Regions from separate parts of the Schaalia odontolytica genome, predicted to be linked through region 1. Evidence: riboswitches for the same ligand, from Rfam matches in the RefSeq annotation. Region 1 holds a riboswitch; the other holds the start of a gene.
The links. A riboswitch is a leader RNA that binds a small molecule or an ion and turns the genes downstream of it on or off. The one in region 1 is predicted to bind ZMP and ZTP.

Region 1 (14,610 bases):
ATCTCGAAGGAGCGGGCACGCTCCCCCAGGGCAGGCGTCGCGTACTGGTAGTCAATGCGCCAGCCCGCGTTGTTCACGAAGGCCTGACCGCGCCACGACCACCACGAGTAAGGCCCCTGCACCTCGCCAGCCAGGTCGCGTACGGTGTCTCGCCAGCCCTCGTCCACCCACTGATTGAGGAAGGCAATCTCCTCGTCGAGGACGCCGGCGCGCTTGTTGTGGTTCGGCTTCCAGTTCTTGATGTCCGCCTGCGAGCGCACGACGTTAAAGTCGCCGCATACGAGCGAGGAAATGCCGCCCGAAGCTTCCTCGGCGATCAGCTCGGCCATACGGGCACCAATGCGAGGCAAGTGGGCCATCTTGGCCTCCTGCTTGGGCGTGTCCTTCTCGCCCGAATGGAAGTAGGCCGAGACGACCCGCACGGGGGTGTCGCCACCCTCGGGGCGAACGACAGCCTCGAGCCAGCGACCCGAATCCACGTCAGTCTCAGCATCGTCAAGAATCAGGCGAGGCTCGCCCTCCAGGAGGGCGCGGCCGCGTCGCACGGCCACGCCCACGCCCGCGCGACCCTTGATCCGGCAGGGAACCCACACGCTGTCCCACGCCTCGCCCATGATCTCGCGGGAGATCTCCTCGGGGGCGCGCACCTCCTGCATGAGCAGCACATCCGTGTCGGACGCCTCCAGCCAGTCGAGGAAGCCACGCTTGTGGGCGGCACGGATGCCGTTGAGGTTCACGGTCACAACCGTCAGAGTCATCATTTTCTCCTTACGCGAGTTTTCTTCAGTCTAGAGGAACGGGGAGGCGCGGCGAGGAATGGACATCCTCACCGCGCCTCCGATGTGTTCGCCCGCGATCTCCTCGCATCACGAGGCGTTCAGCGCTCATCAGTCCACGCTGATTCCCGCCTGGCGCTCGGCCGCCTCGACGACGTTCGTCACGAGGAGGGCCCGCGTCATCGGGCCGACGCCTCCAGGATTGGGGCTCAGCCAGGCGGCCACCTCATCCACCCCGTCAGCGACATCGCCCATCAGGCGAGCCTTGCCGCCCTCGCCCTGCACGCGACTCACGCCGACGTCGAGGACGATCGCGCCGGGTGCCACCATGTCGCGGCTAATCATCCCAGCGGAACCCGCCGCTGCCACGATGACGTCCGCTCGGCGCACGTGATCGGCCAGGTCGGTCGTGCCCGTGTGACACACATCGACCGTCGCATTCACTTCCTTGCGCATCAGGAGCAGGCCGATTGAACGGCCCACGGTCACGCCTCGTCCAATGACGCACACGTTCTTTCCGGCAAGGTCGATCCCATGGCGCTCCATGAGCTCGATGACCGCGCGCGGCGTGCAGGGCAGCGGCGAGTCGATGGGCCCCGAGCCGCGCAGCACGAGACGTCCGAGGTTCATCGGATGCAGGCCGTCCGCGTCCTTCGCAGGGTCGATACGCTCCAGGACGGCGTTCGTATCGATTCCGCGCGGCAGCGGCAGCTGCACGATGTAGCCGGTGCAGGCAGGATCGGCGTTGAGCTGATCGATCGCGGCTTCCACCTGTTCCTGCGTCGCGTCTGCGGGCAAGTCCACGCGGATAGACTCCGCACCAATGTCCGCACAGTCACGGTGCTTTCCGGCAACGTAAGCGACGGACCCGGGATCCTCGCCCACGAGGATCGTGCCGAGGCCCGGGACGATTCCGGCCTCGCGCAGACGATCGACGCGTTCCTTCAGCTCCGCCTTAATGGCGGCTGCGGTCGCCTTTCCATCCAGGACCCCTGCGGGCCCTTCCCAAGGTGCCCTCACGATCAGAGTCCGGCGTAGAGCGGGTGCTTGTCCGTCAGCTTCTTGACGCGGGCGCGCAGGGCGTCCACCTCAACGTTGCCGCCGGACGCGCCCTGGGCCAGGGTCGTGCCGATGATGTCCGCGACCTCGGCGAAGTCCTCGGCGTCGAAACCGCGCGTGGCGAGGGCGGGAGTGCCGATGCGCAAGCCCGAGGTGACGGCCGGCGGACGCGGGTCGAAGGGGACGGCGTTACGGTTGACGGTAATGCCGACTTCGTGCAGCAGATCCTCAGCCTGCTGACCGTTGAGTTCAGAGTCAACCAGATCGACGAGGACCAGGTGAACGTCGGTGCCGCCGGTGACCAGCTTAATGCCAGCATTCTTCGCATCGTCGGCGCCGAGGCGCTCGGCGATAATCTGCGCGCCCTCGAGAGTGCGGCGCTGGCGATCCTTGAATTCGTCGGTCTGCGCGACCTTCATGGCGATGGCCTTCGCGGCGATCGCATGCATGAGGGGGCCACCCTGCTGGCCGGGGAACACGGAGGAGTTGAGCTTCTTGCCCCACTGCTCGCCGCGCGAGGACAGGATCATGCCGGAACGAGGCCCGCCCAGGGTCTTGTGGACCGTCGTCGTCACGACGTCGGCGAACGGGACGGGGTTCGGGTGCAGGCCGGCGGCCACGAGGCCAGCGAAGTGCGCCATGTCCACCCAGAGGGCGGCGCCGACCTCGTCCGCGATATCGCGGAAGGCCTGGAAGTCAAGGTGACGTGGGTAGGCGGACCAGCCTGCGATGATGACGCGCGGGCGCTCCGCGAGGGCAGCCTCTCGAACCTTGTCGGGCTCGATGCGCATGGTCTCACGATCAACCTCGTAGGCAACAGCCTTGTAGTTCTTACCCGAGAAGTTCAGACGCATGCCATGAGTGAGGTGACCGCCATGAGCCAGGGACAGGCCGAGGATGGTGTCGCCAACGTTCGCCATCGCCATCAGGGCGGCGGCATTGGCCTGCGCGCCCGCGTGGGGCTGAACATTGACGTAGTCACCGCCGAAGACCTCCTTCGCACGCTCGATGGCGAGGGACTCTGCGACATCCACGAACTCGCAGCCGCCGTAATAACGACGACCCGGGTAGCCCTCTGCGTACTTGTTCGTCAGGACCGAGCCCTGCGCCTCAAGCACAGCGCGGGGAACAAAGTTTTCCGAGGCAATCATCTCGAGCGTGTCACGCTGACGACCGAGTTCGGCGTCCAGAACGGCCTGAATCTCAGGATCCAGCTGCGCCAGTGTCATGTCATTGAGGGAATCCATGGGGTTCTCCTATTGATCATCCGGTGATGGTTGGCAGTGGCCTCTAGCCCAGGCGGGCGGCTATCGATGCCGACGCGTCGCTCCCCGGTGGTGGCCCACCTGTTCGCCAGTCACGACACGCTTACCAGTCTATCGCTCGGTGGTTTTCCATGCATTCTGCCAAGGTGTCAACGCCCTACCAGCCGGTCACATGAGGTTTCTAGCGCTCCTGGAAAACTCTCGCCGTGCACGAAATCACAGCCATTTTTCGCTTGTACTTGACCCTTTGGTTAGCAACCAAGCTAACCATGTGGATAGACTAGAGTTAACACCTAACGGTGACTGAGTTGCGCAGTTGATATCTGCCCAGTAGATATCCCAGTTCGGAGCGGTTTTCACCGCTCTAACCATCACGCAGCATTTGAGTTTGAGGAAGTAGAAGGAAGACGCACAGATGACAACTTTGACGAAGCCCACTGCACGAGCCGCCTCGACGGCTCTCGCGTTCGAGCACGCGTCCGATCTTGCCGCCTCCGCCGACAATGCGATTAAGCGCATGTGCGACTTTTTCGCTGCCCTCATCGGCATCATCCTACTGACGCCACTCTGGATCATCGTCGCCCTCATGGTGCGCCTGAGCGACGGCGGCCCCGCCTTCTTCACGCAGGAGCGCGTCGGCCTCAACGGAACAACTTTTACCATGTACAAGTTCCGCACCATGCGAGTGGACGCTGAAGAGCTCAAGGCATCCCTCATGGAAGCCAACGAAGCGGACTCCTCTGCCGGAAATTCGATCATGTTCAAGATGGCGAACGATCCGCGTGTCACACGCATCGGGGCCTTCCTGCGCAAGACCTCCATCGACGAGCTTCCCCAGCTTTTCAACGTGCTGCGTGGCGACATGTCGCTCGTCGGGCCGCGCCCTCCGCTCCCCAACGAGGTCGCTCAGTACGAGTCGCGCGTCATGGGAAAGTTTGCCGTTCGCCCCGGCATTACGGGCCTCTGGCAGATCTCCGGCCGCTCGAACCTCTCCTGGGATGAGACCGTCCACCTGGACCTCTCCTACGCCCAGCACCGCTCCCTGACGCTCGACGCGTGGATCATGCTCCAGACGGTCCCCGCACTGCTACGTCTCGAGGGCGCCTACTAAGCGTTTTTTCTGTGTGTGATTGGGTGTGGCCCGAGCCGAAAGGCTCGGGCCACACCTTTTCTCTCCCGGCACCGCAACCACACCCAGAGTCCCCACTCTCACGCAGTCCGACCACAACATCATCAGCATCAACCAGTGACCGACCCCAGCACTTCGCTTGTCCCTCGCGCACGAACAAACCCACAGACCAACACACCCCCGCAGCGGGGCCACCACACCCTCTCGGGAGCGCACCGCAAGCCCCGCTGCAGTACCCAGAGAAGCGCCCAACCCTTTTTCTAGGTCACCCTGACAAACATGCCGGAGCGATGAAGAACAACTCACATATGCCCGACACTCCACCCTTCCGACACGCCAGTCGAACTGTGGGAGTTTGACACCTATATGTAGGTAGCCATTGCCTCGCTCACCCTTCGTGTACTTGTCAGACACCTAAGGGAACTTATGTGGGCTAGACCATTCACCACATAATCCTTTTCCCGTATCTATCATCGAGCCTTTCGAGCAGGTCGAAGCGCGACATTGACGCACCATTGCGCACCATGCGCCGAAGGATTCAGACTCTCTCTGTGCGCACCTCACAACACTCACGACCCGCACATTTGCTTGTCCTGTCGCCGCTGGTCCACGGCGTATCGAGACGAGGGGACGAACAGCTCCACCTAACCCGCGCACTTCCCGCTGACAGCCGGAGCGGACCTCGGGCTAGTCCAGAAGATGGCGGACTGATCCCACCGATGCTCGCACGCGCACGATCGACTGCCGCTGGTGCCTCTGTATGCACAGACCGACCGATGTGCCCGGCTGTTCCCTAGGCGGAAGCGCAGACTCATTATGCGCACCTTCCGGCAGCAAACAGCACACTCGGCCCTATGAGGGTGCAGTCGTAACCTCTCATTCGGTTCATCCATGTGAGCGGAGGTTGCTTCTATTCATCTCTCTGTATGCCATCAACCTTCTCGACTTCGAGTTGTGGGTGACGCTGCCAGTAGGGTCGAACAGAAGCCACGAACGACCGGAGACAACGTCGCGCGGCGGTAGAAGTAACAGCCCAGCTCACGCCAGCCAACATGCTGAGTTCGTTACCTGCGCGGTGATCACCCGGCCGGATGTACCGCGATCATCAATCATCAGCCTGTACGACCGTGTCTTGGCGATGCGGATAGGATGCGCCAATGCGGATAGCTTATCGGCGTGCGGATAGGTCAATAAGCTATCCGTATTCGCATAACCTATCCGCATGCTCGTCACCTATCCGCGTGCACGCCAAGCCCCTCGACCGGAGAGGACGCGACAGGGGCTCCGCCTCGCAAACTGAGTAGGAGAAGACAAATCGGATGGTTCGTAGCGTTCCGGATAGGAACATGGCCTGTACTGAGGCACCGTTCCTATCCAGGACGCGCTGGCAAACCACGCACTGCCGGCACCAGCACCGCCACTGTCGAGGCCGCCGAGAGACCAACGAGGGCTTCCCCGCTTCACGCAGACACACTGCCCGAAAGCGCAGCACAGACGACAAGAGGGCGCACCACGCGTCTTCCAAGGACCCCAACACGTAGCAATCAGACGCGGACACGAACGCACAGCGTACGAAGGAGGCCGGACCCCGAAGGGTCCGGCCTCCTCATGAGCGTACGCGCTAGCCTCCTTTAGCGAAGCGAGGCACCAACAACCAGTCCGAGATCATCGAAGCCGCCCATGGCTTCAAGCCGAGAAATGAGCTCGGGAGCGTGGGCGACGAAGTCGAGGGCTTCGACGGTGTAGCGCTTAGTGAGGCGCTTGGGCTCGTGCGCAATGCGCCAAGCCCAACCAAGCCGGGCGGCGTGCACCCAGTCCGGGAAGTAGTCATCGGCAGCGCGTGCAAACTGGTCGATCCAGCCGCCGGCGGTACACACGGAGGACTCGGGAACAAGATCGAGCGCGACGGAAGCAACGACTTCCTGCAGCCCCGCCCCCAGGCCGACGATGACGAGTCGCGGATCGAAGGCGGTAAGCACGGAAGGGTCTGCCTTGAAACGGCGTAGCCCGTCGTATCCGTCGATGACCTGCACGTCGAAGCGATCCAGGCGCTCGGCGGCGGCCTGCCCGGCCTCGGGCACGGCACCGATCAGGGTGATGCGGCAGCCATCATCGAGACGGTCGAAGACGTGGGGCAGGACGAGGTCGGCAGAGGTGCGGGCGACCTCGTGTCCGGCTGCGCGCAGGCGCAGCTGCAGCAGCGTTCCGTCAAAGCCGACGGCGTGCATGCGTGCGAGGGCACGGAAGTCTGCGTGCAGGAGGGACCAGTGGTTGAGCCACGTGGTGGCGTGCCCGTGGGTGAGCACGCGCTGCGCCATCGCGCCGAAGGCGGGGTCGAACGCCAGGGCATCGACCGTGGCGGCGGCTTCAGGCTCCCGCGAATGGCTGGTGGGGGTTGACGTGTCGGTCATGGGTGTCACCTCAGCAGACTTGCTTTGAGATCGAAGGAGGACGATGCGGCTCCCGCGTAGTTGGCGTGCTCTTCGACGGCAATACGGTTGACGCCATCGATGAGAACCTTGCGCGGGACCACGATGCGCGCGATGTTCTGCTTTGCGGCCGCCAGGCCCACGTTCGAAGAAGCGCGAGTGCTTCCATCCACGTGGCCTTCCGGCATGTTCACACGCTGGATTTCGGTTCCGTTGATGTAGATGATCGCACCGTCGTCGACGCGCACGTTGAGGACGAGTTCGAAGTCAGCGCTGATGGTTCCGAAGTTGACGTCACGCACGAAGTAGGTCGTGATGGGGCGGTCGGCGGGCGCCAGATTGAACGGCGTTCCAGCATCAGCGTCGCCCCAGCCGAGGGGGCTCGCACCATGCTTCCACCCGGACAGGTCGGCCGTCGAGTTCCACGCGGCGTCGGGAGATTCCTGCGAGTTCCAGTAGCTCCAATACAGGCCTGGGTACAAGAAGTTACCGTGATTCATACCGGAGACATCGAGAGCCTCAAGAGGCTTGTTCGGGTCAGGCACGAGCGACATGTCGGGCGCGGGCAGCGGCTCCGGCTGAGGGTCAGCATGCGGTTCAGGATCGGGCTCGTTGCCCTTGGCGACCACCTTCACCGTACCGTTAATCGTCATTGACGAACTGGATCGATAGTTGAGGTGTGTTTCCACGGCGAGGGTATTCGTCCCGGAAACAAGAGAGGAGGCAGGAACGAACACACTCTGGCGGTCCGCGTTGGCCGAGCGCGTGGCGACGGCCGCGTTCGCGAAGGTCGAGGCGTCAAGCACTCCGGGGTTAAGGCGTTGACGCCCCACCTCAGTGCCGTTGACGTAGACCACGGCACCGTCATCGGCGATGACAGAGACGTCAACGCCGCTGATAGCCGCTGGATCAGCGACCGTGAAGTTGACGCGCGCGTAGGTGGCGATGGGGCGGCTCTTAGCGGCGCCCGGGGTCAGCTTCGTGTTGATCCCGGGTCCTCCGTAGCCGATTGGCGTGGCACCGCGACTCCAGGAGGAATCATCGAACGAGGTCTGGGTCCAGTTCTTGGCGACCGGGTCGGTCGACCAGTGGTACGCCCAAGTGTCGCCCTCGTCGACCAGCAGCGCCGCGTCCGCGGGTCGGCTCGGCTTACCGTTGGCATCGACCACGTAGGCGGGGGTCGAGGCGCCGCGCAGGCCATCAGAGGCGACAGCTCGCACGAAGAACCGATTGTTACCGCCGAGGGGGACGGTGACAGTGTTCGAGGTCGTCGAGGCGATCGGGCGATCGTCACGCAGGATGTCGTATGAAACGGCACCCGGAACGGAGGACCACTCGAGGGTCACCTGCTGGGAGTTGCCGTCGGAGGCGCGCAGGTTCTCTGGCACTGCCGGGGCAGTGGCGTTACGTGGGGCCATCCGCACGAAGCCACCGGACCATTGCCCTGCTGTGATCGACGTGTAGGAGAAGTTGAAGTCGCCTCCGGCCCACAGTGCCCCGTCGTCGGCCATCTCGAGTGCCCATCCTCCGGACGAGCGCTGGGAGGACAGTCGGTAGGGGGTCCATCCGAGCTGACGCCCCGTGGCCTCGTCCCAACCGCCGACCCACTGGATTTCGTCGGCGCGAGTCCAGGAGGTGCCGAGCGTCAGATACTGATAGGCGTCCTGGAACGTGTAGTCGGAACAGTGGCACGAAGCGTAGACAACACCCGACGCGGAACGAGTGCTGGCCTGAAGGTCTCCACCGTTGTACATGACGATCGAGCCCGAGGTGCGTGTCATCGTGTCGGAGTTGTATCCGAAGAGAGAGTGCTGCGAGCCGCCGAAGTAGACACGCCCATGAGCAGCGGTGACGGTCTGCTGATACTTGCCGATCAGGTAGGAGTGACGGAATGTCCAGGACTGGTCGAGTTCGGCTCCGGCAGCGGTGGACAGTCGGCCTGCGTTCTCGACGACTCGGTTGCGCGAGCGCGTGAAGTAACCGGCCGCGTAGTAGTAGGACTCGTTCTCGTCGACATCGACATCGATGACAGTGCCGTTAAACTCGGGGTTCCACGTGCGGTCGGGCTTGCCGTTAATGTCGAGGCGTGCACCATTACGCGCGTACACCCAGGATGCCCCATTGCCCTGGAAGTGCGTGAAGTTGCCGCCGAGGTAGATGTGCTCGCCGATGATCTTGATGGACTTGACCGAGACACGACCGCCGTTGGAGCCGGTGCGCGCCTGCAGGGTCCACGAGGGGTCAATCTGTCCGGTCGCCGGGTCAATCAGGACGGTTCCGACGTGGGTTTCCCCGTTAACCTGAGTGAAGTCGCCGGCTACGAGGAGTTTCCCGTTGGGCAGCTCAACCAGGTCCTTAACCTGGTTGTTGAAGGAGAACCTCTGGCCGTTCCACTCCCCCGTCGTCGCATCGAAGCCGGCGAGGCCAGAAGAGGCAATCTCCTGTCCATTCTTGCCCTTTTGCACGCCGGTAAAATTACCGCCCACGTACATGGTTGAGCCGATCTGCTCGAAGGCTTGGACTTGGATGTTGCCTTCTTTGACGGAACCGTTGAGGTTGCCGGTGACGCCCCAAGACATAGGCGTGGCGAATTCGGACACAGAGGCCTTCTGCGTCTGAGCGGCTGTACCGCCATCGCCGATCGTACGGAAGCCGGAGTCAGTGGAGCGCAGCTGCGGGCGCACGTAGGCCTCGGCGTAGGGGGCGATGATCGAGCCGACGCGGTGGAAGTACGAAGTCGCCGAGGAGGTATCCTGCCAGGAACTGGCGGCGGGACCGTAACTCCAGCCGAGCGTGTACTTGTTCTGTGCGGAAGCGGTGAGGTTGACGTAGCCCCAACCGGTGTTGGTACCAAAACCGGACCACACGATGCCTCCGCGAACCCACCAATCGCGATTGAACTTTACGTCCACGGGGTGAGCGCTCTTGAACGGCCAGATGAAATCGCGCATCTTCGGGAAGCGCATGCGCACGGTCTGGTACGAGCTGCCGTGTTGGTTCCATGCGCGCTGGACCATCAGGCCATCCTCGAGGTCCGACACAGACGTACCGCCGAGGAGCCCGTTGACGGTCCGATGGGAAGCCTGCACGACATCAAAGTCGCCGGGGGTACGCGCGCGGGTCTTGAGCTTGTCCTGATTGCCCCGTCCCTGGCTCCACGTTTCCCATCCTTCGCGGCCTCGTCCAATGAGGACCCATCCGCCACCTTCGGTAGTCTGATCGCAGAAGAACTGGCCGGGCGCCTCCATGGTAGGGGTTTGCAGCCAGTAGGTTCCATCCGCAGAGCTTGGGTTGTTCTGCTTGATTTCCCAGCACGAGGCAGCGGCGGTTGCTGCGCTCGCACCATCATGGAGCGGATCGATTGCTGCGTGGGCAGCCGGGGAGAATGCCAGCACACTGAGGCCGGTCAATGATGCCAGCCCAAGCGCCAGGCAACGGCGCATAAATCTCATTAGACTCTCACAGGTATTGCGTAAATGGTTACTTCTATAGTGTCACGTTAAGCCCCATCGCTCAACCACTCGGTTAGTGTAACCCGGGAGGCTTTTGCCACATACGCACTAGCCCCTGCCGAAACGGCAGGGGCTAGCTGCATCAACGCACCCTACAGGTTATACAGCAACCTATTCGCGAACTCAGGCCGCTCGCGCAGGCGTGCGGAGAAGATCAACTCCTCCCCTATTTGACAAGCGTCGCGTTCAGATCGAATGTCATCGAAGGGGTACCCCGGTAGTTGAGGTGTTCCTCGACGCCGATTCGGTTCACACCACTTGTCAAGAGGCTGGCAGGGATGGTGACCTCGAGCAGATCAGACGCCGCCTTGGAGGCGGTCACGGCCGCATTCGCGTACGTCGTGTGAGTAATGTTGCCCTCAGACATGCGTTTCGTTTCGACGATCGTTCCGTTGACCCGAAGGACGACACCGTCATCTGCGCGAACCTTGACGGTCAGGGCGGTGTTAGGGGTTATTGCGCCCAGGTCGATGTCACGGGCAAAGTAGTACGTGACGGCACGATCCTTCTTGGCAATGTCGAGGGCTGTCGCCGCGTCGGAGTCTCCCCAGCCGATCGGTCCGGATCCACGGGCCCAAGTCTGGAGCGAGCCGGTTGTGGCCCAGTCGGAGGCTGGGGCGCTTGTCGACGTCCAGTAGTTCCATTCGGTGCCGGTGGAGATCACCGAACCCGACTTGACCGAGGTCGCATCGATGGGCGCAGTGGCGTCGTCGACCGTGGCAGAGGGCCCGCGCGCACCACCGTTGTCGTCCGCAGTGCCCTCGACGCGGAAGACGGAGGCCTGCATGGACACCGTTGCTGTGCGCATGTAGTTCACGTGCGTTTCCACTGCAATGACGTTATCGCCGGTGTTGAGGGCCGAGGCGGGAACGAAGATCTCCGACGGGGCCGCGGAGGCCGCCGCGTAGGTGGGGGCAGAGTCGGCGCGCGTGGAGTAGCTGACGATTCCGTTACCCATTCGGGTGCGGTGGACCTCGACACCGTTGATGTAGACGACAGCTCCATCATCGGCCTGGTACCTCACGGTGACCCCCTTGAGGTCGGCCGCGTCGGGCACCTGGAATTTCGTGCGGTAGTAGGTCGTCACGGGGCGGTTGCCCTGTGAGGCGATCTGGGTTGCGATGGAGCGATCACCGTAGCCGAGGGGGGCTGCGCCGGTCTTCCAGGAGGAGTCGTCGAACGAGGCCTGGGCCCAGTCGGCAGGGGCGGCGCTTGCCTCGTCGCGGTAGCGCCAGGAGGCACCCATGTCGACGAGAACCGGGCTGGAGTTGTCTGCGCTACCGAAGGCGGGGGCCTGGTAGACGCTGGAGGTCGCGGAGCGGTTGCCCGCTGCGTCGACGGCGCGCACGAAGAAGCGGTTCTCGCCGCCGCGCGGGACCTCGACACTAGTGGAGTCCGTCGTGGCGATCGGGCGATCGTCGCGCAGAATCTCATAGGAGACGGCGTCAGAGACGCCTTCCCAGGCAAGAGTCACGGTTGAGGCAGTCGCGGAGGAGCTGCGCACGTACGAGGGCGTGCTCGGGGCATCGTTGTCGCGGTTGTCGAAGCGAGCGAAGCCACCGTTCCACTGGGTGCGCGTCTGATCGATGTGGGAGAGCGTGAAGTCGCCGCCAACCCACAGGTTGCCATAGTTGTCCGTGGTCAGCGCCCATGCTCCGGTCTTGCGACGAGAGAAGAGTTCGAAGGGGGTCCACTGGACGTTTTCTCCGGTGGCTGCGTCCCACGCGCCGACCCATTTGATCTCGTCGGCACGCGACCAACTGAAGTCCATCTGCCACATGTACATGTCCTGGTAGGAGGCATCGGAGCAGTGGCAAGACGCATAGATGATGCCCTTCGAGGACACGGTACTGGCCTGCAAGTCGCCGCCCCTACTGAAGGTCACGGAGCCGGAAACACGCTTGTTGGAGCCGGTGTCGTAGCCGAAGAGCGAGTGCTCGGAGCCGGCGATGTACACGCGGTTGCCGGCCGTCGCGATGGTCTGCTGGTACTTGCCGGCGGTGGTCGTCGAGGGCTCGAACACGAAGGAGGTGTCCTGGGCGGCCCCGGGCTGAGTGGAGAACTTGGCGGCGTACCAGGCACGCTCGGTGCCGTGAGCCTTGGTGAAGTGGCCGCCGGCGTAGAAGGAGCTGTTGGCTTCGGAGACGCCCACAGCCTGGACTGAGCCGTTAATCTCGGGGTTCCACGAGCGGTCGGGGCGCGAGGAGAGGTCAACTCGGCCGGCATTTCGGGCGTAGACCTTGGAGCGACCACCACCGCTGAGATGCGTGAAGGATCCACCAATGTAGACGTTGCCATCGTAGTAGGCGAGCGAACGCACGCTCACTGCACCACCACGGAGAGCATTCGAGACCTGCAGGTTCCACGACGAGTCGACCTGGCCGGTCGACGGATCGATGACGGCGGTTCCGACGTGAGTTTGTCCGTTGACCTGCGTGAAGTCACCACCGACGAGGAGTCGGCCGTCGGGCAAGGCGAGGAGCGTCTTGACCTGGCCGTTGAAGTTGAAGGTCTGGCCGGTGAAGTCGCCCGTCGCCACATCGAAGGCGGCGAGGCCGCGCGAGGAGATCTCGGCGCCCTTTTCTCCCTGCTTCACTCCGGTGAAGTTACCTCCGACGTACATGGTGGAGCCCACCTGAGCGAAGGCCTGAACCTGGATGTTCCCCTCGGCATAGGAGCCATTGATGTTTCCGGTCACGCCCCACGAGGTCTTGGCTGCGTACTGCGAGACGGCGCGAGTGACGGTGCTGGCCGGAAGCCCCTCATCGGAGATGCGGGAGAACGACGCGTCCTCGGAACTCAGGCGCGGACGCATGTAGGCCTCCGCGTAGGGGAACACTGTCTGACCAGACTTGCGCAAAAAGGAGCCAGGGGAGGTGACGTCACCGCCCCAACTGGCGGCCACGGGGCCATAGCCCCAGCCGATCTGCCAGCCGGTACGGGCCGACGGGTAGACCTGCAGGGCGTTCCATCCCTGATCGTAGCCGGAGGTGCTCCACATGATGTCGTTGATTGGGCCGCGCTTGTCCATCGAGATACTGAGGGGATGTGCCATCTTGAAAGGCCACACGAAGTCGGTCATCTTCTGGAAGCGGATATCCAACGACTGGTAGGATTGTCCGGAGGGGCTCGACGAACGCATGACGCGCATACCGTCGGCCTGATCCTTAACCGGCACGTTATTGAGCAGCTGATTCACGGTGTCATTGGAGAGCTGAACGACGTCGAAAGCGCTCGCGTCACGCCCACGGGTGGTCAGCTTCGCGGGATCTCCCTTGCCGCCACTCCAGGCCTCCCAGCCTTCACGGCCGCGGCCAATCATGACCCATCCGCCACCGTCTGTCGTCTGGTCACAGAAGAACTGTGCAGGGTGATCCATGGCGGGGGTCTGTAGCCAGTACGCTCCGTCGGAAGCGCTGGGATTGCGCTGCTTAATGTCCCAGCACGAGGCCGCAGCGGTCGCAGCGCTCAGACCATCGTGAACGACTGACTGACCGGACGTAGAGATCGCTTGACCAGCATCAGCAGCATGCGCCATCGGCGCAAGGGCGAGCGTCGCACATGCAACAATCGGCGCAGTTGCAAGGATTGTAAGGCGCGAAATCGCGGTAGCCATGACACGACCTTTCGATGGGAAGGAAACTTGTTACACAAATAATTACACAACAATCCCCCCTCCATCAACCGTTTGGTCACGCAGGCTTTCACACCCGCCTCACGCGCCCCATGACTACCCCTTCCGAGCTTTCGCGAGGGACCCAAGTCCCGCCAGGTGCAGACGTTCCCTGAACGCCCAGCATACACAAGCAAAAACGAGGATCGACAGGAGTGACCCAGCAACGGTTGCAACGAAAGAATCGCGCCCCAGCCACCACGCTATACACCCGCCGGGAATCGCGGCGGACACGGCGACAACCGCGATCGGCTTGACCACCTCGGAAAATTTCGGTGTCACACCGATAAAACGCGAGACCTGAACGGTCGCCATGGCCGCGTCAAGCACCATGCACAGTGCCCACACGATCGCCGCCGCAACCATTCCTCCACGAGGAATGAAGATGACGTTACCCACAACATTGAGGGTAAGGACCACGATCTTATTGACAGCAGCCCACCCGGAGCGGCCACTCATGATGAGCAGAGAGTGAATATTACCGGCCATGAAAGTAACGATGGAGCCGACGCACAGTACCACGAGGACGTTGGCACCCGGCGCGAATCCATCGCCAAGGATCCGCATGAGGGCCGGCGCGTAGATCGCCATGAGCGCGTAGATGGGAGCGGCGAAGAGCACGAGCCAGATCGAGGCCGTGCTGTACAGCTCACGCAACTCCTTGGTCTTGCCCTGATGCAGGAGCTTGGAGAACTGCGGTGAGACGACGACGCGCAGGGCGGTATCGACGACCATGCCAGCCTGAATGAAGCGGATTGCGCCACCGT
Region 2 (14,610 bases), 1.2 Mb from region 1:
GTGCGGCCATCCCCCTGAACGCCCACGCTGCGCACGTCGGCGAGCAGGACGACCGGGCACTGCCAGATCTCCTGATCCAGGCCAGCGGCGGTGAGCTCCTCGCGGGCGATCAGGTCGGCGGCGCGCAGGATATCCAGGCGCTCGCGCGTCACCTCGCCGATGATGCGGATGCCCAGGCCGGGGCCAGGGAAGGGCTGGCGGTTCACCAGGTAGTCGGGCAGGCCCAGCTCGCGACCGACCGCGCGCACCTCGTCCTTGAAGAGGGTGCGCAAGGGCTCGACCAGCTCGAAGGTCATGTCCTCGGGCAGGCCGCCCACGTTGTGGTGACTCTTGATGTTGGCCGCGCCCTCGCCGCCGCCCGACTCGACGACGTCGGGGTACAGGGTGCCCTGGACCAGGAACTTGACCTCGCCGCCGGCGGCGCCAACCTCTTCGATGACCTGCTTCTGGGCGGCCTCGAAGGAACGGATGAACTCGCGGCCGATGATCTTACGCTTCGCCTCAGGCTCGGTGACGCCGGCCAGGGCGGACAGGAAGCGCTCGGACTCGTCGCACGTGACGACGCGGATACCCATGCCGCGCGCGTAGTCGTTCTCCACCTGCTCGCGCTCGCCCGCGCGCAGCAGGCCATGGTCGATGAAGAAGCAGGTCAGCTGGTCGCCGACGGCCTTGTGCACGAGCGCCGCGGCCACGGAGGAATCCACGCCGCCGGACAGGGCGCAGATGACCTGCGCGTCGCCGACCTGCTCGCGGATCTTGGCGACCTGCTCGTCCACGATGGAACCGGCGGTCCACGTGGGCTCCAGGCCAGCGCCCTCGTAGAGGAAGTTCTTCAGGGCCGCCTGGCCGAACTGGGAGTGTCCGACCTCGGGGTGCCACTGCAGGCCGTAGAGGCGACGCTCGCGCGACTCGAAGGCAGCGACGGGAGTCTCGGAGGTGGATGCCGTGACGGTGAAGCCCTGCGGGGCACCCTGGACGGCGTCGCCGTGGCTCATCCACACGATCTGATCGTCAGGGGTGCCGCCGAACAGGCAGGAGTCCCCCGCGACGGTCGCCTCGGTATGTCCGTACTCGCGGGTGCCCGTGCGCCCCACGGTGCCACCCAGGGCGTGGGCCATGGTCTGGAATCCGTAGCAGATACCCAGAACGGGCACGCCTGCCTCGAAGATCGCCGGATCGACGGAGGGGGCGCCCTCCTCGTACACGGAGGACGGGCCGCCGGACAGGATGATGGCGGCGGGCTCCTTGGCGAGCATGTCGGCCACGCTCATGGTGTGGGGGACAATCTCCGAGTAGACGCTGGCCTCGCGCACGCGGCGCGCGATCAGCTGGGCGTACTGAGCGCCGAAGTCGACAACGAGGACGGGATGCATGTCAGAAGCGTTCACCCTGCCAATGGTACCCGCGCGCGCCCCGCCCCGTCGCACTCCATTACGCATGTCACCACAGCGTACGCCGAATACGACGACGGCCCCGCCCCCGGGTGGGGACGAGGCCGACTCGCGTGACGCTGAAGCGCGGATCAGCGGAAGATGGAGCGCAGCACCGGGAAGGTGCCGGTGGCCACGGCGGCCTTCACCAGGTCGCCGATGATGAAGGGCACGAAGCCCTTCATGAGGCCCTGCTCAAGCGTCATGTGAGCGAAGGGGATCATCCAGGCAAGGCCCGCGACGTACACGGAGAACAGGGACACGAGCGCGGTCGGCGCCATGGTGATGATGCGACGGTCCGCGCCGCGCTGGGCGGCCGCTCCGGCGATCGCTGCGACGAGGAGGTAGCCCAGGATGTAACCGAAGGAAGCGAAGGCCCAGCCGACGTTCGTGCCGGTGAAGACGGGGGCACCAGCAATACCGAGGAGGGCGTAGGCGGCAACCGAGAGGAGGCCTCGACGAACGCCCAGGGCAGTGCCGACCGACAGCGCGCCGAGCGTGCCCAGGGAGACGGGCACGGGCGTGAAGGGCAGCGGAATCGAGATGCGCGCCAGGACGATCATGGCGATCGTGCCGGCCGCCACGAGGGCAATCTCGCGGGCGATCGTTCCGCCGAGACGGTCTGCGAGGACGCGGTTCTTGTGCGCGAGGGCGGCGGGCTGGACGGTCAGCGTGGTCATAGGGAACCTTTCAGCAGGGCTAACAGCCTTTCATTCAACAATTGAACAATATGTCGACTGTCGCTCCCCTGTCAAGCACACGGGAGAAGATCTCAGGGGGCGAGCGTCACACCGGCGCTCGCCCCCTGACGTCAATCAACAGGCGTGATCAGTGCGCGAAGTGGCGTGTGCCCGTCAGGTACATCGTGATGCCCGCGGCCTTCGCCGCATCAATCGACTCCTGGTCACGAACGGATCCGCCGGGCTGGACAACGGCCTTCACGCCCGCATCGATGAGCACCTGCAACCCGTCGGCGAAGGGGAAGAAAGCATCCGACGCGGCAACCGCACCGACAGAACGCCGCTCGGGAGCCTCGCCCACAACCTCGGACGCGCGAGCGCCGCCCGCACTATCCACGGCGGAGACGGCCGCGTCGCCCGTCGAGCGCGAGCCCAGCGTGTTCGCACGCTCAACAGCCAGCTTGCACGAGTCCACACGGTTCACCTGGCCCATGCCCACGCCCACCGAGGCACCATCCCTGACCAGCAGGATCGCGTTCGAACGCACGGCACGCACCGTACGCCACGCAAACTCCAGGTCCGCCAGCGTCACCTCGTCGGCCGCTTCACCCGCAACGAGAGACCAGTTCTCCGGGGCATCTCCAGGGGCATCGATGTCGTCGCGCTCCTGGACCAGCAGGCCGCCACTGATCTGCTTGAATTCGTACGAGCCGCGAGCCGGGGGCTCGACCTGCAGGACGCGCAGATTCTTCTTGGCGGAGAGCACTTCGAGCGCCCCCTCCTCGTAGTCGGGGGCGAGCACAACCTCCGTGAAGATCGGGACGATCTGGCGGGCCAGCTCCACGCTCACCGGGCGATTCACGGCGATCACGCCACCGAACGCCGACACCGGATCGCACGCGTGCGCGAGGCGGTGCGCCTGCGCCACATCATCGGCCACCGCGATGCCGCAGGGGTTCGCATGCTTGATGATCGCCACGCAGGGACGCTCATGATCGTAGGCCGCACGCAGAGCCGCGTCACCGTCCGTGTAGTTGTTGAAACTCATGGCCTTTCCGTGCAGCTGGCGAGCGTTCGCGATCCCCGGGGCCAAGGCCTCGTCGCCCGCCCCCTCATCCTCGAAGGACTCGTCCATCTCACGGTACACGGCCGCGCCCTGGTGCGGATTCTCGCCGTAGCGCAGCGACTCCACGCGCTCGAAGGCATCCGCGACGAACACGGGCATACCCGAGGCCTGCCCCTCCTCCTCTGGCACCTCCACCGCGTAGTCTTCCCCGGTCTGGTAGCCCAGCGACTCCAGGAACGCCGCGTCCGAGGCATCCAGGTGGGTCTCTGCGGCCTCGTCGAGGGTCTCGCGCACGTCCTCCAACTCCAGCTCGTCGGCAAGCCAGCCGGCGATCGCCAGGTCGTAGGTCGCCGTGTGCGCGAAAGCCTCGGCGGCCAGCTCGCGGCGCTGCTCGAGAGTAAAGCCCTCCCCCGCCACGGCCTCGACCACGTCCGCGTAACGCTGCGGGGAGGTCACGACCGCGACCGACGGATGATTCTTTGCGGCGGCGCGCACCATCGAGGGGCCGCCAATGTCGATCTGTTCGACGCACTCGTCGAAGGACGCACCCGAGGCGACCGTGTCCTGGAACGGATACAGGTTGCATACGACCAGGTCGAAGGCCCGGATGCCCAGCTGCGCGATCTGCTCGCGGTGCGCGGCCTTACGCTGGTCGGCCAGGATGCCGGAATGGATGAAGGGGTGCAGTGTCTTCACGCGCCCCTCAAGCACCTCGGGAAAACCGGTGACGTCGTCGACCGGGGTGACGGCCACGCCCGACGCCGCAATACGAGCGGCCGTGGATCCGGTGGAGACGATCTCCACGCCGGCATCGCCGAGCGCGCGGGCGAGATCCTCCAGCCCAGTCTTGTCGTAGACAGAGATCAGGGCCCGTTTGATGGGGCGCACGTCGACGGGTTCAAGGTTGTCCAGGGAGACGGACATAGTTCCTCCAGGTTGATACCAAACCCAGGCGCCCAGGCGGGCGACGCCTCGCGGGAAATGCGGCCGCTCCCCGGTGGTCATCCACCCTCGCCAGTCGCGGCACCCCCCAGTCTAGTTCAGCCCTCTGCGCCGCGTCCCCTTCGTCGCGGGGTCATCCGCGTCACCTTCGCCCTGGCCCGCTTGACTGTCCGCAGCCTTGTCGTCGCCCGCTTCCGCGTCCTTCGCATCAGCGGGACCGGAGGCCTGCGCCCACGCCTCGTCCATCTCCGATGCCGCGGCCCCCTCACGGGAGGCGCGCTCGGCGCCGCGTCGGCGCAAGGCCTCGCCCTCATTGCGGACGCGCCCCGCTCCCTCACCCAGGAGGGCCCGCGTCGTCGGATGGGTCGCCAGCGCGATGATCAGGGTGGGCAGCGCAATCTCGAGAACGAGCGCGAGCGTCGCCCAGCCCACGCGCGGACCCATCGATGCCAGGCGCGCGGAGCCCAGGCTCATCGTCGCGCTCCACATCCACAGGGCCGTCACCGAGGCGACAATCACCGAGGCCAGAACGCCCTGGGCGCTCTGGTGTAGCAGGTGCTCGCGCCGGAAGGAACGCGCCGCGACAACGCCCAAGGCGATGCCCAGAGCGATCGGAGCAAGAATCACCCACATGCCGGGGGCCGTCTCGGGGACGGCACCCAACAGCGGAATTGGCGGAATCGGGCCGGGGGCCGCCACCGCCGGGGAGTGCAGCGAATCCGTCGCCGTCAGAAAACCAGCGCCCGACCACCAGGCGGCAGCCCAAGCCATCACCGTCGGAGCAAACAACACCTGCCCGCCGACGATGAACGCCGTGTCCGTGGCCGAGTCCGCACCCAGGATCTCCTGGATACCGGCCATGCGGTTCCACCCCGCGACGAGCGCGACCACGGACGCCACCAGCGACGCGGCCGCGAGCGCGAGGAGAGACAGGCCACCCAGCTTGAATCCGCCCGAGATCCAGTGCTGCATCGACGGGGCCTCATTATCGCGCGAATACCCCGACGCAACGAACCACAGCGAGCCGATGAGCGGGATCAGAATCGCGCCGATCGTGCCCGTCCACCAGTGCGAATAGATGCCCGATGCGCCCGCAAGAAGCCAGGACGTGAGCAGGAAACCGGGCACTGCGAACAGCGCCGAGGAACGCGGGAAGTCAGCCGTATTGCGCAGCAGGAGGCGCACGAGAACAATCAGTAGGATGCCCGCCAGCGTCGGAATCGCGCGGTAATGCACTCCCCCAACCACCGACGTGCCTCCGATGACGGCGGCCCACAGGTCTGAGCCCAGGCCGAGAGCATCACGCGGCGTCGTGTTATTCATCCACGAGTTCGATCGCATCGTCAGATACGCGATCATCGTGAAGACCGTGATGAGTGCCCATCCCGCGAAGGCAGCTTCGATGCCTGCCAGCACGCCGCGCGCCCAGCCCTGCGGGACGGCGACACGAATCGTCGCGCGATCCGGCACGTACGTGGTCGTGGTTCGCCGGGGGCTGGGTACTTCTCTGATGCGCTCGCTCACATGCCCATAGTGTCAGAATCGGCCCGGGGTCGCGACGCTGCGCGCCGACCCCGGGCCGATTCGTGCTGTGACGTTAGCGCGAGAGAATCTCGCGGGCGATCTGCGCCGTCTGCGAGGGGGTGCGACCCACGCGCACGCCCACGGCCTCGAGCGCCTCCGCCTTCGCGGCGGCCGTGCCCGACGAACCGGACACGATTGCACCCGCGTGGCCCATGGTCTTGCCCTCGGGGGCAGTGAAGCCCGCGATGTAGGCGACGACGGGCTTCGTCATGTTCTCCTGGATCCACGCCGCCGCACGCTCCTCGGCGTCGCCACCGATCTCGCCGATCATGATGACGAGGTCGGTGTCCGGGTCAGCCTCGAAGGCCGCCAGCGCGTCGATGTGGGTGGTGCCGACGACCGGGTCACCGCCGATGCCCAGGCACGTCGTGAAGCCGAAATCGCGCAGCTCGTACATGAGCTGGTAGGTCAGCGTGCCCGACTTGGAGACGAGGCCAAGGCGTCCCGGTCCCGTGATGTCCGCCGGGGTGATGCCCAGGTTCGCCTGCCCGGGGGAAATGATGCCGGGGCAGTTCGGGCCGATCAGGCGCACGCCCGCCGCGAGCGCGCGCTCGACGACGATCGTGGAGTCCTGGACGGGGATGCCCTCGGTGATGAGGACGATCGTCTCGATGCCCGCCTCGATGGCCTCAAGGGCGGCGCCCTTCGCGAAGGCCGGGGGAACGAAAATGACGGACGCGTTCGCGCCGGTTGCCTCGCGGGCCTCGGCGACCGTGCCGAAGACGGGGACCTCGACCTGGCCGTCGGTCACCTTGTCGGCGCCCGGACCGTAGCCGGCCACGTCGAAGGTGACGGTCGTGCCGGCCTTGCGCGGGTTCGTCCCGCCGACGATGGTGGTGCCTGCGCTGAGCATGCGCTGGGTGTGCTTGCGTCCCTCGGCGCCGGTCATGCCCTGGACGATGACCCGGGTGTCAGAGTTGACGAAGATAGTCATGGGTGTTCTCCTGCGGTTCTCGGGTCGTTACTTCGACGAGGCCTGGGCTGCGAGCTGGGCCGCGCGCCGGGCCGCCCCGTCCATCGTTTCTTCCATGTGGACAAGCGGGTGGGCAGCCTGCGTGAGGATCGCTCGCCCTTCCTCGACCTTGTTGCCATCGAGGCGCACGACCAGCGGCTTGGAGGCCGCGTCGCCCAGCGTCTCGAGCGCGCCGACGATGCCTCGGGCAACCTGATCGCAGGCGGTGATGCCGCCGAAGACGTTGACGAATACGGAGCGGACCTGCTCGTCGCCGAGGATGATGTCGAGACCCTTGGCCATGACCTCGGCCGAGGCACCGCCGCCGATATCGAGGAAGTTCGCGGGCTTCATGCCGCCGAACTCTTCGCCGGCCATCGCGACCACGTCGAGCGTCGACATGACCAGGCCCGCGCCGTTACCGATGATGCCGACCTGGCCTTCCAGGCGTACGTAGTTGAGTCCCGCGGCCTTCGCGGCGGCCTCTCGCGGGTCCTGCGCGGCGACGTCCACGAGCTCGGCGTGGCCGGGGTGGCGGAAGCGCGCGTTGTCGTCAAGGGTGACCTTGCCGTCCACGGCCCACACGGAGCCGTCGGGGCTGGAGACCAGCGGGTTGACCTCGACAAGGGTCGCGTCCTCCTCGCGGTACACCGTCCACAGGGTCTCGAGGACGGGCGCGATGGCCTCGGCCGTTTCCTCGTCGAAGCCCGCCTGCTTCGCGATGTGGCGGGCGACCTGGGCGTCGATGCCGACGGCGGGGTCGAGGGGGACGCGGGCCAGTGCCTCGGGGCGTTCCTTCGCGAGGGTTTCGATGTCCATGCCGCCCTCGCGCGAGCACATCGCCAGGTGGCGGCGGTTCGAGCGGTCCAGCAGGATCGAGAAGTAGTATTCGGCGGCGATGTCCGCGCCGGATGCGATCATGACCTTCTTGACGATGTGGCCCTTGATGTCGAGGCCGAGGATCGCCTCAGCCTTCTCGTAGGCCTCGTCGGCTGTGTGAGCGAGCTTGACGCCGCCGGCCTTGCCGCGGCCCCCGGTCTTGACCTGCGCCTTGACGACCAGGAGCGAGGCACCGTCCTCCAGGAGTTCGCGCGCACCCTCGCGCGCCTCTTCGGGGGTTGACGCCAGGCGGTAGTCGAGCACGGGCACGCCGTGCTCCTTAAACATCTGCCGGGCCTGGTACTCGTAGAGATCCACCTTATTCCCTCCGTTGAACGTGGTGTGGTCAGCGCAATAATTCTAACGTGCGACCGGCACAAACGCGCCATTTCCTCCCATTATCAAGGCTTGTCACAGCCTTGACCGGACGGGCCTTTCCCTTTGTCAATGCTTTGCGTTGCCGGGGGTACGGTGATCACGCTCCTGCCGAAGCTCGAGCGACCGAACAGACTCCAACGCGGAGGAACGACCCGAGGGGCGGCGCATACGGGACCCCCGGCAAAGGCGCGCGGACGGCCGCCGGGGATTTTCACGACACGAGGGTCAACCACGCGCGTCGGTGGCGACGTACCGGCCCGGACCGAGGGGGAACTGCACGACACCAGGGTCACACGCCCGTTGGCACCGGCGCACCGGCAACGACCGAGGGAGAATTGCACGACACCAGGGTCACACGCCCCTCAGATGGCTTCGTGTCGGGTAAAAGCCCCCACTGCCACCTGAGAGAAGGCCACCTCGATGCCTCATTGTCGTTTTCGTGAATGGGTTCCAAAGATGCGGATAGGCTATGGCGATATGGATAGGTTATCGCCACGCGGATAGGTTAATAACCTATCCGCACCCTCATAACCTATCCATGAGCCGACAACCTATCCGCGTGCGCGGCGGGTACCCCCTCGACTCGAACACGCCGATCTCACGCCGACAACCTATCCGCATGCGCAGCGGACGCCACCGGCGTGGGGGGTGCCGCGTGGCCTACGCGGAGTGGCCTTGGTGCCGGCGGACGGCGGCAGGGACGCGCAGCAACACGCGAGACACAGCGGTACGGCACAGGTTCCGGCGAGCGATGGCAGGGCAGGCCTCGTGATCGACCAATCGGGGCGAAGGTCGCGCGTGGCGATCTCGCGGGCAGGACACCGCCCACCGACACAACCAGCAGCACAACGACGCGCCCCACGCGCTCGCCGTCGCGGTCGGGACACCGCCTACCAGCACAACCAGCGGTCCCGTTGTCGCACTCCCGCATCATGACGTACGAGCGAGCCATCTCCTACCGGCACAACCAGCAGCCCGGCGCGACAAGACAAGCAACACGATCCCCGGATATGAGGCGCGGCACAAGCCACGCGACGCCGAAAAACCAGCGGGAAAAGCTAGGAAATCTTCTCCATCGGTGCCATGCGCACAAGCAGGCGCTTCTCGCCCAGGCCGAAACGGATTCGGGCCACGGTGCGCGGCCCCTCGCCTTCGATGCCGGTGACGGTGCCTGCACCCAGGGTGGCGTGCTTGATGCGGTCGCCGACCTTGAGGGACAGCAGCGCCTTGTCGTCGGCGGGCTTGGCGGCAGGTGCGACACCCATGCGGGTGACCTTGCGAATGCCTGCAGTCTGTGCGGAGGCACCACCACGGCCGGACCCGAAGGCACCCGTGTCGGTATCGCCCCACGGGTCGCGCCCATCGGAGCGACGAGAGCGCCCGTAGGATCCCGAAGCGTACGATCCGGAGCCATAGGAGGCGCGCATGCGCTCCCCCGACGTGGCCGCACGGCGCACGTCGAGAAGCTCAGCGGGAATGTCATCAATGAATCGCGAGGGCGGCATCTCCTGGGGCGTTCCCCACGCGCTGCGGACGGCGGCACGCGTCAGGTAGAGGCGTTCGCGCGCACGTGTGATAGCCACGTACGCCAGGCGACGTTCCTCCTCCAACTCACTCTCGTCCCCCAGGCTGCGCTGATGCGGGAAGGTGCCGTCTTCCATTCCGGTGACGAACACGGACGGGAATTCCAGGCCCTTCGCGGTGTGTACGGTCATGAGGGTGACCTGCCCACCGCGCTCCCCCTCTGCGGGCACCTGGTCCGAGTCCGCCACGAGAGCGACGCGCTCGAGGAAGTCCGCGAGAGTTCCGCCGGGAGCGTCGGCCGCGAAGGCTCCGGCGACCGAGTGCAGTTCCGCGAGGTTTTCCACGCGCGAAGCATCCTGCGGGTCTTCGCTGCGGCGCAGCTCCGCGAGGTAGCCGGTCCGGTCCAGGACCTCTTCAAGGATGTCGGCCTGCGATGCGCCGCGCGCCTCCGCGGCGCGCAGAGTTTCGATGAGCCCCCAGAAGGAGGCCGCCGACTTCGCGGCGCGCGGGGTGATACCCAGGACCTCGGGAGCGTTCTCGGTCGATACCGCGGACGAGGCCGGGGCAGGAGCACTCTGAGCAGCAGCGTCGCTCACAACCGTGTCCTCCCCCGCTGTTTCATCCGAGGAAACCCGGGCAGAGGACTCAACGGAAGCCTCGTCCGTGCAACGAGCGAGCGTATCGACGTCGATGCCCTCCCCCTCACCGGCGGGGCTTCCTGCGCGCAGCCACAGGTGGCGCAGGGCGGCACCAAAGGAGATGCCGTAATGGGCGGCGTGCGCCGCGATGGCCTCCTCGGCCTTGGCACCGATGCCTCGCTTAGGAACGTTGAGGACGCGGCGAGCCGCAACCGTATCATCGGGGTTGGAGATGACCTGCAGGTACGCCAGCGCGTCCTTGATTTCGCGGCGCTCGTAGAAGCGCGTACCGCCGACGACGCGGTACGGGATGCCCTGGCGCACGAGGAGTTCCTCGAGTGCGCGGGACTGGGCGTTCGTGCGATAGAAGACCGCGATATCGCCCCACTCAACGCCCGTATCAGCGAGGCGGTCGATCTCACCGACGACGAAGCGAGCCTCGTCGTGCTCGGAATCGGCGGCGTCCAACGTAATGAGCGCACCATCGCCCGAGGCCGTCCACAGGTTCTTCGCGCGGCGCCCCGTGTTGCGGGCGATGACAGCGTTCGCGGCCGACAGGATGTTCTGCGTCGAGCGATAGTTCTGCTCAAGCAGGATAGTGCGCGCGCCCGTGAAGTCGCGCTCGAACTCCTCGATGTTACGGATCGTGGCGCCACGGAAGGCGTAGATCGACTGGTCGGAGTCGCCCACGACGGTCAGCTCGGCGGGTTGCACGCCGTCCTTGCCGTCCCCCACGAGGGCACGTACAAGCACATACTGGGCGTGGTTGGTGTCCTGGTACTCGTCCACGAGGATGTGGCGGAAGCGGCGGTGATAGTGCTCGGCAATCAGCGGGTTCTCACGCAGCAGATCGACGGTGCGCATGATGAGGTCGTCGAAGTCCAGCGCGTTCGAGGCGCGCATGCGCTTGTCGTACTCGACGTAGGCGTCGGCGACGATGCGAGAGACGGGGTCTTTGCCAGCCGTCTCGGCGTAACGCTTCGGGCCGATAAGCTCGTTCTTCGCGTCCGAAATGCGCGCCGCCACCATCTTCGGGGTGAAGCGCTTGATGTCGACGTCCATGGCCTTGAGGACCATCTGGATGAGGCGCTGGGAGTCCTGGGCGTCGTAGATCGTGAAGGACGAGGACAGCCCCGCCGCCTCATGCTCGTAGCGCAGCAGGCGCACGCACGCCGAGTGGAAGGTCGACACCCACATGCGGCGCGCATCGTCGCCCACGAGGGCACCCGCTCGCTCGCGCATCTCGGCCGCCGCCTTGTTCGTGAAGGTGATCGCCAGAATCTCGCCCGCCCGTGCGCGGCCCGTGGCCAGCAGGTAGGCGATGCGGTGCGTGAGCACGCGCGTCTTGCCGGAGCCTGCGCCCGCCAGGATGAGCAGGGGCGAACCCGCGTGCGTCACCGCCTCGCGCTGACGATCGTTAAGGCCACGCGTGAGCGACTCGGGATCCACGACCGGGCGAGATGCCCGCTCCCAGCCGGACGACAAGCCGCCCGAGGGTGCGGGAGGCTCCCACGCCGACGGAGCACCCGACGCTCCGCCGGGTACCGCGATATCCGGCCACGTGTCGGCACCCAGGGCGTCCTCCACATCAAAGGCGGGCACCTCCGGTGGCACGTAGTCGTCCTGGAAACCCCCGTCGGGGCCGATCAGGAAACCAAGGTCGGGCAAAGAAGTCGAGTCACTCATCGTCTCCAAGGGTAAACCGCCCCACCCACACCTGCGACCCCCGTCCCGGGTGGCGCCAACCACGAAAGGGCGCACACGACGAGGCCGGGGCCTCCCCGCGATGGAACGCGAAGGACACCCCGGCCTCGTCGAAGAGATTACTTCTTGCGGTACAGCGACTTCGTGGCGTACACCGGCTCCGTCGTCACCTGGATGCCCAGGGACCGGAAGATGCCCTCGTCCACGGGGCCCAGGATGACCGACTCGTGCACGTCGCAGCCGCGCAGCGAGCTCAGCTTGTCCAGCGCACGGCGCGCGTTGTCGTCGCCGTTGGCGCTGACCGCGAGCGCGATGAGGACCTCGTCGGTGTGCAGGCGCGGGTTGCGCGACCCCAGGTCGTGGGTCTTGAGACGCTGGATCGGCTCGATCGACTGCGGAGCCAGGAGCTGGACCTCGTCCGGCAGGCCCGCGAGCAGCTTCAGGGCGTTGAGGAGCATCGCCGAGGAGCAGCCCAGCAGCTCCGATGTCTTACCCGTGACGATGCGTCCGTCGGGCAGTTCTATCGCGGCGGCCGGCTCGCCCGTGGCCTCGGCCAGCTCGAGGGCCGGACGCACGACCGGACGGTCCATGCGACCCACACCCACGCGGCTCATCAGCAGGGAGATGCGCGCCGACTGCACGGGCTCGCTCATCTCCTTCTTCTCGGTGACCAGGGCCTTGTAGTAGCGGCGGATGATCTCCTGGCGCGAGGCCTCCCTGCAGGCCTCGTCGTCGACGATGCAGTGGCCCGCCATGTTGACGCCCATGTCGGTTGGGCTCTTGTACGGGGAGGATCCGAGAATCTTCTCGAAGAGGCGGTTCAGGACCGGGAAGATTTCGACGTCGCGGTTGTAGTTGACCGTCTTGATCCCGTACGCCTCGAGGTGGAAGGGATCAATCATGTTGACGTCGTCGAGGTCGGCGGTGGCCGCCTCGTAGGCGATGTTGACCGGGTGATCCAGCGCAATGTTCCAGATCGGGAAGGTCTCCCACTTCGCGTACCCCGACTCGATCCCACGCTTGTGGTCGTGGTACAGCTGCGACAGGCACGTCGCCATCTTGCCGGAGCCCGGGCCGGGAGCCGTCACGACGACGAGGTTGCGGCTGGTCTCCACGTACTCGTTGGCGCCGTAGCCCTCGTCCGAGACGATGCGATCGACGTCCGAGGGGTAGCCGGGGATCGGGAAGTGGCGGTAGACGCGGATGCCGAGCTTCTCGAAACGTTCCTTGACGTCGGCGGCCGCCTTGTTGTCGTCCGTCCACTGGGTGATGACGACGGAGCCGACGTACAGGCCGCGCTCGCGCAGCTCATCGATCTGGCGCAGGACCTCGTCGTCGTAGGTGGTGCCCATGTCGGCGCGCACCTTGCGTCGCGCGAAATCCTTGGCGTTGACGGCGACGATGATCTCGACTTCGTCGGCCAGCTCGCGCAGCATACGCACCTTGTTGTCGGGCGTAAAACCGGGAAGAACGCGCGACGCGTGCATGTCGTCGATCAGTTTGCCGCCGAACTCCAGATACAGCTTGCCGCCAAACTCGCTGCGTCGTTGGGCAATGTGTCGAGACTGCATCTCGACGTACTGATCACTATCAAAACCGATGCGGTGCATGCATCCTCCGAGGTCGCGGAAATAAAGGGGCCGTCCGTGCGGGGGCGGTCAGGCGCTGTCACGCTCTCGGAATTCCATTGTAGGCACGCGCGAGCCGAACGCCAGGAGCAGGGCGCACGAAAGGGGTCCGACTTCACACGATGTGTCGCTGCATCGCCCAGCGGGTCAGCTCATTGCGGTTGGAGAGCTGGAGCTTGCGCAGGACCGCACTCACGTGGGTCTCGACGGTCTTGATGGAAATGAACAGGTCGTGGGCGACTTCCTTGTAGGTGTAGCCGCGTGCGATGAGGCGCATGACCTCCTGTTCGCGCGCGGACAGCAGGTCCAGCTCGGTGTCGGTCGCGGAGACTTCGCCGGTCCCGAAGGCGTCGAGTACGAAGCCGGCCAGGCGCGGGCTAAAGGCGGCGTCACCGGCGGCGACGCGGCCGATAGCCTCGACGAGGTCGGGGGTGGCAATCGACTTCGTGACGTATCCGCGTGCGCCCGCTCGGATGACCTGGACGACGTCCTCGGCGGCGTCCGAGACGGACAGGGCCAGGAAATGCAGTCCCTCAATATCACGGCAGGTGCTGGCGACCTCAGCGCCACCTCCGCCGTTTCCGCCGGGCAGGTGCACGTCGAGGAGGGCGACGTCCGGGGTGAGCGCGCGGCACGCTGCGATGGCGCCCTCAACGTCGGAGGCGTCTCCGACGACCTCAAGGTCGGCCCCTGAGTTTTCGAGCTCGGCGCGCACGCCTGCGCGAACCATGGGGTGGTCGTCGATGACGAGGATGCGAATGGTCACTGTGTCCTCCAGTTGGGCGCTGTTTCTTCCAGGATATCGGAGCGCGGCACGCTCAGAGCGATTTCGGTTCCAACCGCGAGACGCCTGATCGTGGCACTTCCTCCGGCTCGGCGCATGCGTCCGACGATGGAGTCGCGTACGCCGTGGCGGTCGGGCGCGATGTCCGCGGGGTCGAGGCCCGGGCCGTTGTCCTTGATGTAGGCCTCGACGACGCGGGCACGCACCTCGACGTAGACGGAGACGGGCGGGGCGCCGTGGCGCACGGCGTTTTGGCAGGCCTCGGACAGGGCGGCGACCATCGCGAGCTCGCCGGGCCCGGGGCGCATGTCGCCAACGACGACGACGCTGATGGGCACGCCGTAGCGGCTCTCGACGCCGACGACGCCTTCGGTGACGGCGGATTCGAGCGAGTCGGCGGCCTGCGAGTGGCCCGTGTAGA

Region 2: linked by a shared signal. The riboswitch ahead of purH (bifunctional phosphoribosylaminoimidazolecarboxamide formyltransferase/IMP cyclohydrolase) and the one ahead of glyA (serine hydroxymethyltransferase) in region 1 are both predicted to bind ZMP and ZTP.

What each region holds. Positions count from the first base shown of each region.
Region 1 is NZ_CP133472.1:1,783,135-1,797,744, reverse strand. It holds gene RDV55_RS07685 (exodeoxyribonuclease III) at 1-758, opposite strand, end outside; gene RDV55_RS07680 (bifunctional methylenetetrahydrofolate dehydrogenase/methenyltetrahydrofolate cyclohydrolase) at 888-1,796, opposite strand; gene glyA (serine hydroxymethyltransferase) at 1,799-3,082, opposite strand; ZMP/ZTP riboswitch at 3,122-3,206, opposite strand; gene RDV55_RS07670 (sugar transferase) at 3,516-4,211, shown strand; gene RDV55_RS07665 (WecB/TagA/CpsF family glycosyltransferase) at 5,861-6,649, opposite strand; gene RDV55_RS07660 (fibrinogen-like YCDxxxxGGGW domain-containing protein) at 6,646-10,110, opposite strand; gene RDV55_RS07655 (fibrinogen-like YCDxxxxGGGW domain-containing protein) at 10,337-13,786, opposite strand; gene RDV55_RS07650 (oligosaccharide flippase family protein) at 13,901-14,610, opposite strand, start outside.
Region 2 is NZ_CP133472.1:597,452-612,061, forward strand. It holds gene guaA (glutamine-hydrolyzing GMP synthase) at 1-1,373, opposite strand, end outside; gene RDV55_RS02645 (biotin transporter BioY) at 1,523-2,110, opposite strand; gene purH (bifunctional phosphoribosylaminoimidazolecarboxamide formyltransferase/IMP cyclohydrolase) at 2,259-4,100, opposite strand; ZMP/ZTP riboswitch at 4,124-4,208, opposite strand; gene RDV55_RS02655 (cell division protein PerM) at 4,212-5,642, opposite strand; gene sucD (succinate--CoA ligase subunit alpha) at 5,716-6,636, opposite strand; gene sucC (ADP-forming succinate--CoA ligase subunit beta) at 6,664-7,851, opposite strand; gene RDV55_RS02670 (UvrD-helicase domain-containing protein) at 8,970-11,759, opposite strand; gene RDV55_RS02675 (DUF1846 domain-containing protein) at 11,897-13,387, opposite strand; gene RDV55_RS02680 (LuxR C-terminal-related transcriptional regulator) at 13,521-14,171, opposite strand; gene RDV55_RS02685 (ATP-binding protein) at 14,168-14,610, opposite strand, start outside.